DNA from 3 places in the Actinomadura fulvescens genome. Region 1 is predicted to be linked to each of the others. Evidence: riboswitches for the same ligand, from Rfam matches in the RefSeq annotation. Region 1 holds a riboswitch; each other region holds the start of a gene.
The links. Region 1 has a riboswitch for cobalamin ahead of ABD333_RS18065 (putative cobaltochelatase). Riboswitches for the same ligand answer to the same signal wherever they lie in the genome.
Positions count from the first base shown of each region.

Region 2: another riboswitch for cobalamin. It lies ahead of ABD333_RS24420 (ribonucleoside-diphosphate reductase subunit alpha); the one in region 1 lies ahead of ABD333_RS18065 (putative cobaltochelatase).
Region 3: another riboswitch for cobalamin. It lies ahead of ABD333_RS00780 (CbtB domain-containing protein); the one in region 1 lies ahead of ABD333_RS18065 (putative cobaltochelatase).

Region 1 covers NZ_BAAATD010000004.1:518,925-522,193, forward strand. The annotation lists gene ABD333_RS18055 (TetR/AcrR family transcriptional regulator) at 1-213, opposite strand, end outside; gene ABD333_RS18060 (oxygenase MpaB family protein) at 217-1,053, opposite strand; cobalamin riboswitch at 1,159-1,306, shown strand; gene ABD333_RS18065 (putative cobaltochelatase) at 1,432-3,269, shown strand, end outside.
Region 2 covers NZ_BAAATD010000006.1:457,919-461,187, reverse strand. The annotation lists gene ABD333_RS24425 (YcnI family copper-binding membrane protein) at 1-92, opposite strand, end outside; cobalamin riboswitch at 1,003-1,172, shown strand; gene ABD333_RS24420 (ribonucleoside-diphosphate reductase subunit alpha) at 1,377-3,269, shown strand, end outside.
Region 3 covers NZ_BAAATD010000001.1:178,400-181,668, reverse strand. The annotation lists gene ABD333_RS00790 (branched-chain amino acid aminotransferase) at 1-334, opposite strand, end outside; gene ABD333_RS00785 (3-isopropylmalate dehydrogenase) at 510-1,565, opposite strand; cobalamin riboswitch at 1,689-1,834, shown strand; gene ABD333_RS00780 (CbtB domain-containing protein) at 1,865-2,089, shown strand; gene ABD333_RS00775 (CbtA family protein) at 2,089-2,838, shown strand; gene ABD333_RS00770 ((2Fe-2S)-binding protein) at 2,784-3,269, opposite strand, start outside.

The sequences.
Region 1 (3,269 bases):
CTTCGTGCCGAAGTAGTAGTGGATCAGGCCGCGCTGGACGCCGGCCTCACGTGCGATCGCGGCGGTGGAGACGTCGGCGTACGGCACTTCCGTGAACATCCGGCGTGCGACACCGAGGATCTGGTCGCGCCGTTCGTCCCGGGGCAGTCGCTGGTAACTCGCTCTGGCGGGACGGCCTGGAGACGGACGTGAAGAGGGAGGCGCCACCCGCACAGCCTATGCGGCCCGGCGCCGGGCCTGCCCGAAGAGCCGAAGGGGCCGCTCACGTGCCACGAGATAGTCGGTTGGGCGGTGCCGTACGGACGTCGGCACGACCTTGGCCGCCGTTCTGTTGGCCCTGATGAGCGAGGCGAACGCGAGGGATCGTGACCGGCTCCACGGGATGTCCAGCTCACGCCGCAGCGGGCGCGGCAGAAGAGCTCCGGCGGCGAGCAGGTTGAGCCGGATGTAGGCGGGGCCGAGCGGCCACGGCATGGGCAGTACGCGGCTCGTGTCGAGCAGCTTGGCCGAGACGGTGGTCGGGCGCAGTTCCTCCCGGACGACCCGGTCGAAGTAAGCGCGGAAGTCCTCGTAGGTAACAGGGCAGTGGCCCTCGGGTACCCCGCACGCGTACGCGATCAGCTTCTGCTCCTGGTAGAAGCGCTCGCGTTCGCCCGCGGGAAGCCTGCCGAACGTGCGCTGGTACAGGTCGAGCCCGTTGTGCACCAGCGTCGCCCAGACCCAGAGCAGGAGGTCGGGGTCCAGTGCCCGGTAGCGGACACCCTCGTCCGAGACGCCGGCGACACGTTCGTGCATGCGGCGCAGCTTGGCCGATTGGCGGGCGGAGATCTCGGGTTCGGCGAAGGACAGCTTGAGCATGATGTCGGCCGTCCGCCACAACCGGGCGAACGGGTCGTTCTCGAAGTCGGAGTACTGCTCCACCCCCGCGGCCACGAGCGGATGCGTCACCTGCAGCAGGAGCGTCGGCGCGGCGCCGAGGCCGAGCACGGGTTCCCGCATGATCGTCCACGAGACGTCGCCCGGCCGGAACGGGAGTCCATCGGTTCGTCGCATGACCTCAGTAGAACACGTTATTGGCACTGCGCCAATAGCCGCGCCGTCCCGCCGCGACTTGGGCGGTCCCCGGGGGTGTGCCATCCTTGGCCTGCGACGGACGCGGAGGAACCCGGTGCGGCCGTGCCGACCTGTCGGCAGGCCAATTCCGGGGCTGTCCCGCAACTGTGACCAGGGGAGTTCCCTCTCCGTGCGCCACGGCGGCAACGCTGGAAGGCTGAGGGGGAGCGATGATCCGGGAGCCAGGAGACTCCGGCCGTCGGACCAGACCACCACGGGCGTGGACACCCGAGGGGAAGGACGATGAGGCATGTCACCCTGCCTGACGCACCGGCACGGCCGGACGGGCCGGACGGGCCGCCACGGCCTGATGCGCCGATGAGCCGCCGTGCGAACGCCGGTGCCCGGTACCCGTTCTCCGCCGTCGTCGGCATGGACGACCTCAAGCTGGCCCTGCTGGTCAACGCGGTCTCGCCGGGCGTGGGCGGCGTCCTGGTCCGCGGCGAGAAGGGCACCGCCAAGTCGACGATCGTCCGCGCCCTCGCCGGGCTGCTGCCGCCGGTGGACGTCGTGCCCGGCTGCCGCTTCTCGTGCGACCCGGCCGATCCCGATCCGGAGTGCCCCGACGGCGCGCACGCAGGCGGCGCGCATGCCGGCGGTCCGGTGCCGGAGGCCCGGCCCGCGCGGTTGGTCGAGCTGCCGGTCGGCGCGTCGGAGGACCGGCTCACCGGCTCCCTCGACATCGAACGGGCCCTGACCGAGGGCGTGAAGGCCTTCGAGCCCGGGCTCCTGGCGGCAGCGCACCGCGGCGTGCTCTATGTCGACGAGGTCAACCTGCTGCACGACCACCTGGTCGATCTGCTCCTCGACGCCGCCGCGATGGGCGAGTCGTACGTCGAGCGCGAGGGCGTCTCCGTGCGGCACGCGGCACGGTTCCTCCTCGTCGGCACCATGAACCCGGAGGAGGGCGAGCTGCGGCCACAGCTGCTCGACCGGTTCGGGCTGACGGTGGAGGTGGCGGCCACGCGCGATCCCGAGGAGCGCGCCGAGGTCGTCCGCCGCCGGTTGCGGTTCGAGGACGACCCGGCGGGTTTCGCCGCGGGCTGGGCCGAGGCCGAGGCGGAACTGGCCGGGCGGATCGCCGCCGCGCGGGGGAGGCTCGCGGGGGTCGTGCTGACCGACGCGGCCCTCCGCCAGATCACGGCCGTGTGCGCCGCGTTCGAGGTGGACGGCCTGCGCGCCGACCTCGTGACCGCGCGCGCCGCGATCGCGCTGGCCGCCTGGCACGACCGGACCGAGGTCACCTCCGAGGACGTGCGGACGGCCGCGCGTCTCGCCCTGCCGCACCGCCGCCGCCGCGACCCGTTCGACGCCCCCGGCCTGGACCGGCAGAAGCTCGACGACGTCCTCGATGAGCACGATGAGCAGGACGAGCCTGAGCCACCGGATGATGACCCCGGCGGGCCGGGCGGCGCGCCGCCTCCCGAGGACGGTGACGGACCCTCCCCGGCGCAGGCGTCCGACGGCGAGCATGAGCAACGGCCGGCGGACGGACAGGCTCCGGCGGCGAACGAGCCCGCTCCGGCAGCGAACGAGTCCGAGCCCGCGCCCGCTGACGCCGCGTACAAGCCCCGGCTCTTCACCGTTCCGGGGACGGGCATGGGCGCGCCAGGCCGCCGTTCCAAGGCACGGAGTCCGTACGGCCGTGTGTCAGGCGCCCAGCCCGGATCACGCGGCCTGCACCTGGCCGCGACCCTGCGCGCCGCCGCGCCGCACCAGCGCGCCCGTGGCCGCAGCGGTCCCGGGCTCGTCGTCAGGGCCGGTGACCTGCGTGAGGCGGTACGGGACGGGCGCGAGGGCAATCTGGTGCTGTTCGTCGTGGACGCGAGCGGCTCGATGGCGGCGCGGCAGCGGATGCGCGCGGTCAAGGGCGCGGTCCTGAGCCTGCTGCTGGACGCCTACCAGCGGCGTGACAAGGTCGGGCTCATCACGTTCCGGGGAACCGGCGCCGAGCTGGCGCTGCCGCCGACCTCGTCGGTCGAGGCCGGCGCACGGCGGCTGGAACGGCTCCCGACCGGCGGCCGTACCCCGCTGGCCGCCGGGCTCCTGCGCGCCGCGGAGGTGCTGCGCGTCGAGCGGCTGCGCGATCCGGCGCGCCGCCCGCTGCTCGTGGTCGTGACCGACGGCCGCGCCACCCACGGGCCCGATCCGGCGGC
Region 2 (3,269 bases), on a different contig from region 1:
TGGGCGGACGCGGCGGTGGCGAGGCCGAGGACCGAGACGAGTGCGAGCCCGGTGACGGCGGCCGCCCTGCGGATGTGCGACGACATGGACATGCGGAAAGGCTCCGTTCGAGGAGAAGTACGAGGAAGGGCCGGAGCGCCGGGGAGCGGCGTCCGGTGACGTACGGCGCTCAGCTGTGCGCGAGCGCCTCGAACGGTGCGGTGGTCCGCGGCGGACGACCTCGTGCCGCAGCACCCGGCCGGTGGGGCCGATGGCGGCCCGCGCCCGCCGCACAGGGGTACGGACCCGCGGCACCGCGGGTTCGACGGAGGAGGCCAGGAGAAGGGCGAGCAGGTCGCGGACCGGCCGCCCGGTCCGCGCCGCGAGCCGCCGGGTGAGGCCCCACGCGGTCCGTTCGCCGCGCCGCAGCCACCAGGCCGAGATCACGGCGGCGACCACGTGCGCCAGCGTCATGCCCAGCCCGGAGCCGTGGGCCGGTCCGGTCGCGGCCAGATCCGCCTGGACGTGGTGATCGGCCGGCGCCGACGCGTTCGCGAACAGGCTGTGCAGCACGAACTGCCCGCCCAGCAGGCCGCCCGTGATCGTGGCCAGCGAACGTTCGTGCCCCGCCAGCGCGCCCGCCACCACCAGCACCCCGGCGAAGCCCACGACGACCGCCCACGGCGGGACCGCGGCCGGCGACATCAGGGAGTGCCCGGCCGTGGCCAGCGTCAGGCAGACGGTGGTGAAGACCACCGCCCGGCCGAGGCGGAAGAACGGACGCGGCGACATAGCGGGCCCATCGTCCCATCTCTTCCTGATGATCTCCATGCCCCTCCCATCGTGGGCCGCTTGTGGACCCGGTCGTGGACCGCTCCGGCCTGTGACACGCCCAACATGTGGGGCTGTCGGTGACGGCCATGACCAAGATGTAGGGTCTTGCCCGTGCTGGTTCGCCCCCGCCGCGGGGGTGGACTGCGGCGAGATCACGCCGAGTCCCCGTGATCTCGCGGCAGCCCACCCTGACGGCGGGGGCGTCGTAAGAGGGAACCCGGTGTAAATCCGGGACTGCCCCGCAGCGGTGAGCGGGAACGACCGCCGTCATCGAGCACTGGCCCGTTGGGACGGGCCGGGAAGCGACGGCCATTAGGCCGCACCCATCAGGGTGCGTCGCCCGCGAGTCCGAAGACCTGCCCGCACGGAGACAGACGACCGGAGCGACGCGCCAGCGGCGCGAGGATCGTCTGTCGCCCCTTCGGGGGTCTGGGGGTCGCCCCCCAGTCCTACTCGGTCCATATCGGCCTCGTGGGAGGGTCGCTGGGCAGGTTCGCGGCGGTGAGCCGTGCTCTTGTTTCGCGTGCGCCCCGACGAGGCGAGCTCGCGAGGGAAGAGAGCACGTGACACAGGAACTGATCGCACCGCCGCCGACGCGCGGCGTGGCCGCGGAGATCGAGCTCGCCTGCGCGGGGCTGCCGGGCACCGATCCGCGCCGCGTCCTGGACGCCGTCCGGGCCGGTGACGACCTGGACGCGGCCGGGGTGCGGGAGCTGGCGATCGGGGAGGCCGCCGCGCTGGTGGCCGCCGAGCCCGCCTACTCCAGGGTGGCGGCGCGGCTGCTGAGCACCTTGATCGCCGAGGAGGCCGCGGGCGGGGGTGTCCGGTCGTTCGCCGGCTCCGTGGCCGCCGGCCACTCCGAGGGCCTGCTGAACGACGCGATCGCCGCGTTCGTCGCCGCGCACGCCGGGGAGCTGAACGACCTCGTCGACGAGTCCGCCGACGACCGCTTCGAATACTTCGGGTTGCGCACGCTCTACGACCGCTATCTGCTGCGGCACCCGCGTTCGCGGCGCGTGCTGGAGCGGCCCCAGTACTTCCTGCTGCGCGTGGCCTGCGGTCTGTCCGACACGGTCGCGGAGGCCGCCGAGCTGTACGGGCTGCTCAGCACCCTGTCGTACCTGCCGAGCTCCCCGACGCTCTTCAACTCGGGCGCCCGGCGCCCCCAGCTGTCGTCCTGCTTCCTGCTCGACTCGCCGCGCGACGAGCTGGAGTCGATCTACGAGCGGTACACGCAGGTGGCGCGGCTCAGCAAGTACGCGGGCGGCATCGGCGTCTCGTGGACCAAGGTGCGATCGCGCGGCTCGCTGATCCGCGGCACCAACGGCCATTCCAACGGCATCGTGCCTTGGCTGCGCACGCTCGACTCGTCGGTCGCGGCGGTCAACCAGGGCGGGCGGCGCAAGGGCGCGGCGTGCGTCTACCTGGAGCCGTGGCACGCCGACGTCGAGGAGTTCCTCGAACTGCGCGACAACACCGGCGAGGAGGCGCGTCGCACCCACAACCTCAACCTCGCCAACTGGATCCCCGACGAGTTCATGCGCCGGGTCGAGACGGACGCGGACTGGTCGCTGTTCGACCCCAAGGAGGTGCCCGAGCTCGCCGACCTGTGGGGTGTCGAGTTCGACACCGCCTACCGGGCCGCCGAGGCAGCGGGACGGTTCGTACGGCAGGTCCCCGCCCGGCACCTGTACGGCAGGATGATGAGGACCCTCGCCCAGACCGGGAACGGCTGGATGACGTTCAAGGACGCCGCCAACCGCGCCTGCAACCAGACCGCCGAGCCCGGCAACGTCGTCCACCTCTCCAACCTCTGCACCGAGATCATCGAGGTGACCAGCGACGGGGAGACCGCCGTGTGCAACCTCGGCTCGGTCAACCTGGCCGAGCACGCCGGGCCGGACGGCATCGACTGGGAACGGCTCCGCGCGACGGTCCGTACCGCCGTGCGCTTTCTCGACCGGACGATCGACCGCGGCTTCTACCCGACGGACGAGGCGGCGGGCGCCAACCGCAAGTGGCGTCCGGTCGGGCTCGGCGTGATGGGCCTCGCGGACGTCTTCTTCAAGCTGCGGCTGCCGTTCGACTCGGCCGAGGCGCGGGAGTTGTCCACGGCGATCGCCGAGGAGATCGCGCTCGCCGCGTACGGCGCGTCCGCCGACCTCGCGGCCGAGCACGGGCCGCTCCCCGCGTACGACCGGACGCGCACGGCCCGCGGTCAGCTGCACGTCGACCACTTCCCGGAGGCCACGCCGCGCCGTACGGCCGAGTGGGAGGCGCTGCGCGCCCGCGTCGCCGAGACCGGGCTGCGCAACTCGCTGCTGATCGCGATCGCGCCGACCGCCACGATCGCCTCCATCGCGGGCTGCTACGAGTGCGTCGAGCCGCAGGTCTCCAACCTCTTCAAGCGCGAGACGCTGTCCGGCGAGTTCCTGCAGATCAACGACTATCTGGTC
Region 3 (3,269 bases), on a different contig from region 1:
CGGGCATGGCCATGCGGCGGGCGGAGCGGTTCATCCGGGCGGCGTTGGCGTAGGGACGGAACGTCACGACCGAGCCGTCGGCCTGCTTGTAGGCCTTGAGCCCCTCGAACAGCTCCTGGGAGTAGTGCAGGACCTGGCTGGCCGGGTCCATGGGGATCGGCCCGTAGGGTTCCAGACGCGCGTCGTACCAGCCCTTGCCCTCCTGGTAACGGATCGTGATCATGTGATCCGTGAAGTGCACCCCCCATCCCGGGTCGGCCACGATGCGCTCGCGCTCCTCGGCCGGCGTCGGCTGCTCGTTAGGGATGATCTCGAAGTCCAGGGTGCTGCTCATCGTCTCGGTCCTCTCCCGGATCGCCACCGCGGCCCCTTTGCCGCTCGGCATTCCTTAATGCCTATTGTCGTACTTCGTCTAGTCCCACTCCTCGATCACGGTGCGCGCACGAAAAAATCCGGGCGCGCCCGCGAGGCGCACCCGGAGTCGGCCCTGTGGCCAGGGCGGCGCGCCCCTAGCCGGATACTCGCTTCGCGATCGCGTCGCCGATCTGCGACGTGGACCGGGCGCCCAGCCCCGGGCGCTCCAGCAGGTCGTCGGCGACGGCCTGCTCGACGCGCCGCGCGGTCTCGGCGGCACCAAGGTGGTCCAGCAGCATGACGACGGACAGGATCGTAGCGGTCGGGTCGGCCTTGCCCTGCCCCGCGATGTCGGGGGCGCTGCCGTGCACCGGCTCGAACATCGACGGCGCGGCGCCGGTCGGGTTGATGTTGCCGGAGGCGGCCAGCCCGATGCCGCCCGCGACGGCGGCGCCGAGGTCGGTGATGATGTCGCCGAACAGGTTGTCGGTGACGATCACGTCGAACCGCCGCGGCTGGTTGACGAAGAACATGGTGGCCGCGTCGACATGGCAGTAGTCGGTCTCGACCTGCGGGAACTCGGCCGCGAGCTGCCGGAGGTAACGCTGGTAGAGCCCGGCGGCGAAGGTCAGGACGTTGTCCTTGTGGACGAGCGTGAGCTTCCTGCGCGGTCTGGCCGCGGCCTGCTCGAACGCGTAGCGGATGATCCGCTCGACGCCGTGCGCGGTGTTGACGCTCTCCTGGGTGGCGACCTCGTGCTCGGTGCCCTTGCGGAGCACGCCGCCGACCCCGGTGTAGGGGCCCTCGGTGCCCTCGCGGACGACGACCATGTCGATGTCCTCGGGCGCGACGTTCGCCAGTGGGGTCGCGGCGCCCGGAAGGAGCTTGACGGGCCGCAGGTTGACGTAGTGGTCGAGCTCGAAGCGGGTCCGCAGCAGCAGCCCGCGCTCCAGCGTCCCGCTGGGCACGCTCGGGTCGCCGATCGCGCCGAGCAGGATGGCGTCCTGGCCCCGCAGCTCGTCCAGCACCGAGTCGGGCAGCACCTCGCCGGTCCGGTGCCAGCGCGCGGCGCCCAGGTCGTAGGTGGTCTGCTCGAACGCCAGGCCGGACGCGGGGGCCACGGCCTCAAGGACCTTCAGACCCTCGGCGACGACCTCGGGGCCGATCCCGTCCCCCGGGATGACGGCCAGACGAATGTTGCGGGAAGCCATGGGCGCACTCTACCGCAACGTCTCAGCCCCTGAGCACCGGTCTCAGCATCCGAGACCGCCATCTCGGCACCGTGAACCGGCCCGGATTTTGTCACCGCGGCCCGACTTGACGCGGCGCCCATGCTGAGTGGACGCTCGGCAGGACAAGTTCACAATCGAGGCGGCAGTGCGCAGGAACCTGGTGCGATTCCAGGACGGTCCCGCCACTGTGTCCGGTCGGCCCGCACGGGCCGCGGAAGTCAGGAACTGACCTGCCGTCCTCCCGTTACCGGGGCGAGTGCACCCCGTGAGGAGACCCAATGGCCCAGTCAGCCATGCCGTCGACGCAGGTCCAGGAGCCGCCCGTTCCGCTGCGCGTCCCCGTTCGCGAGATCCTGCCGTGGGCGGTCCTCGCCGCCGTCCTGGGCCTCGCCCTCCTCTACTTCGTCGGTGCCGAACAGGGCGCCACCTCGCTGTTCAGCGGCACCTGGGTGCACGAGTTCACGCACGACGGCCGGCACCTGCTCGGGTTCCCCTGCCACTGATGATGCGCACCCTTCTCATCCGCGGCATGCTCGCCGGCGTCGCGGCGGCGGCGCTCGCGCTCATGATCGCCTGGATCTACGGTGAACCGCAGGTCGGCCACGCCATCTCGTTCGAGGAGTCCCGTGCCGCCGCGCACGAGCACGGCGAGGAGGTGGTGAGCCGCACCGTCCAGAAGACCACCGGCCTGATCACGGCGATGGTCTTCTACGGCGTCGCGGTCGGCGGGCTCTTCGCCATCGCGTTCGCGTTCGCCTACGGCCGGATCGGCGCGCTCGGCGCGCGCGCGACGGCGGCGTTGGTCGCCCTCGGCGGCTTCGTGGCGATCGTGGGCGTGCCGTTCCTGAAGTACCCGCCCACGCCCCCGGCGGTCGGCAACCCGGACACGATCGGCAGCCGGACGGCGCTCTACTTCGGCATGGTGGCGCTCGGCGTCCTCGCCACCACCGCCGCGGTGATCGTCCAGCGCCGCCTGCTGCCCAGACTCGGGACATGGAACGCGACGATCGCGGCCACGGCGGGCTTCGCCGTCGTCGTGGCGGTCGTCTACCGGTTCACACCCAAGCCGGACGCGGTCGCGGACGGCTTCCCTGCCACCGTGCTGTGGGACTTCCGGATGGCGTCACTGGGCATCCAGGTGGTGCTCTGGGCGACGCTGGGCCTGCTTTTCGGAGCCCTGACCGAGCGCTCGCTGGATCAGCGGACCAGCACGCAGTCACCGCACATCTCGCCGCCGGGCGGGACGCGGTAGTAGAGGCAGCAGCTGCGCCGCACGAAGCCCCGCCCCTGTTCGAACGTGCCCGTCCCGGCGATCGGCTCACGGGAGAACAGGTCCCGCACGAGGCTGTCGAGCGGCGCGGCCAGGCCCGGCCGGAGGGTTCCAGCGCGGAGCGTTCCGGCCAGGGCCGACGCCGCGTTCCCCCAGAGCAGGCCGTCGGCCAGGCTGACGACCTGGAGCATCGTCTCGCGCAGCGGCCGGAGCTGGCCGTTCACGACCGTCTCGTGGAGGCGGTCGGCCGAGCGGGGCCACCCCGACGGCTCGGCGAGCCACAGCGCGATCGGCGCGCCGGGCGCCCAGCGCCAGTGAAGGCTGGACAGGTCCGGCACGGCGCCGACCGCCGCTGCCGCCACCGCGGGCGACCAGAGGCGCGACGCCAGGCCCTGAAAGAGGATCGAGGCGGC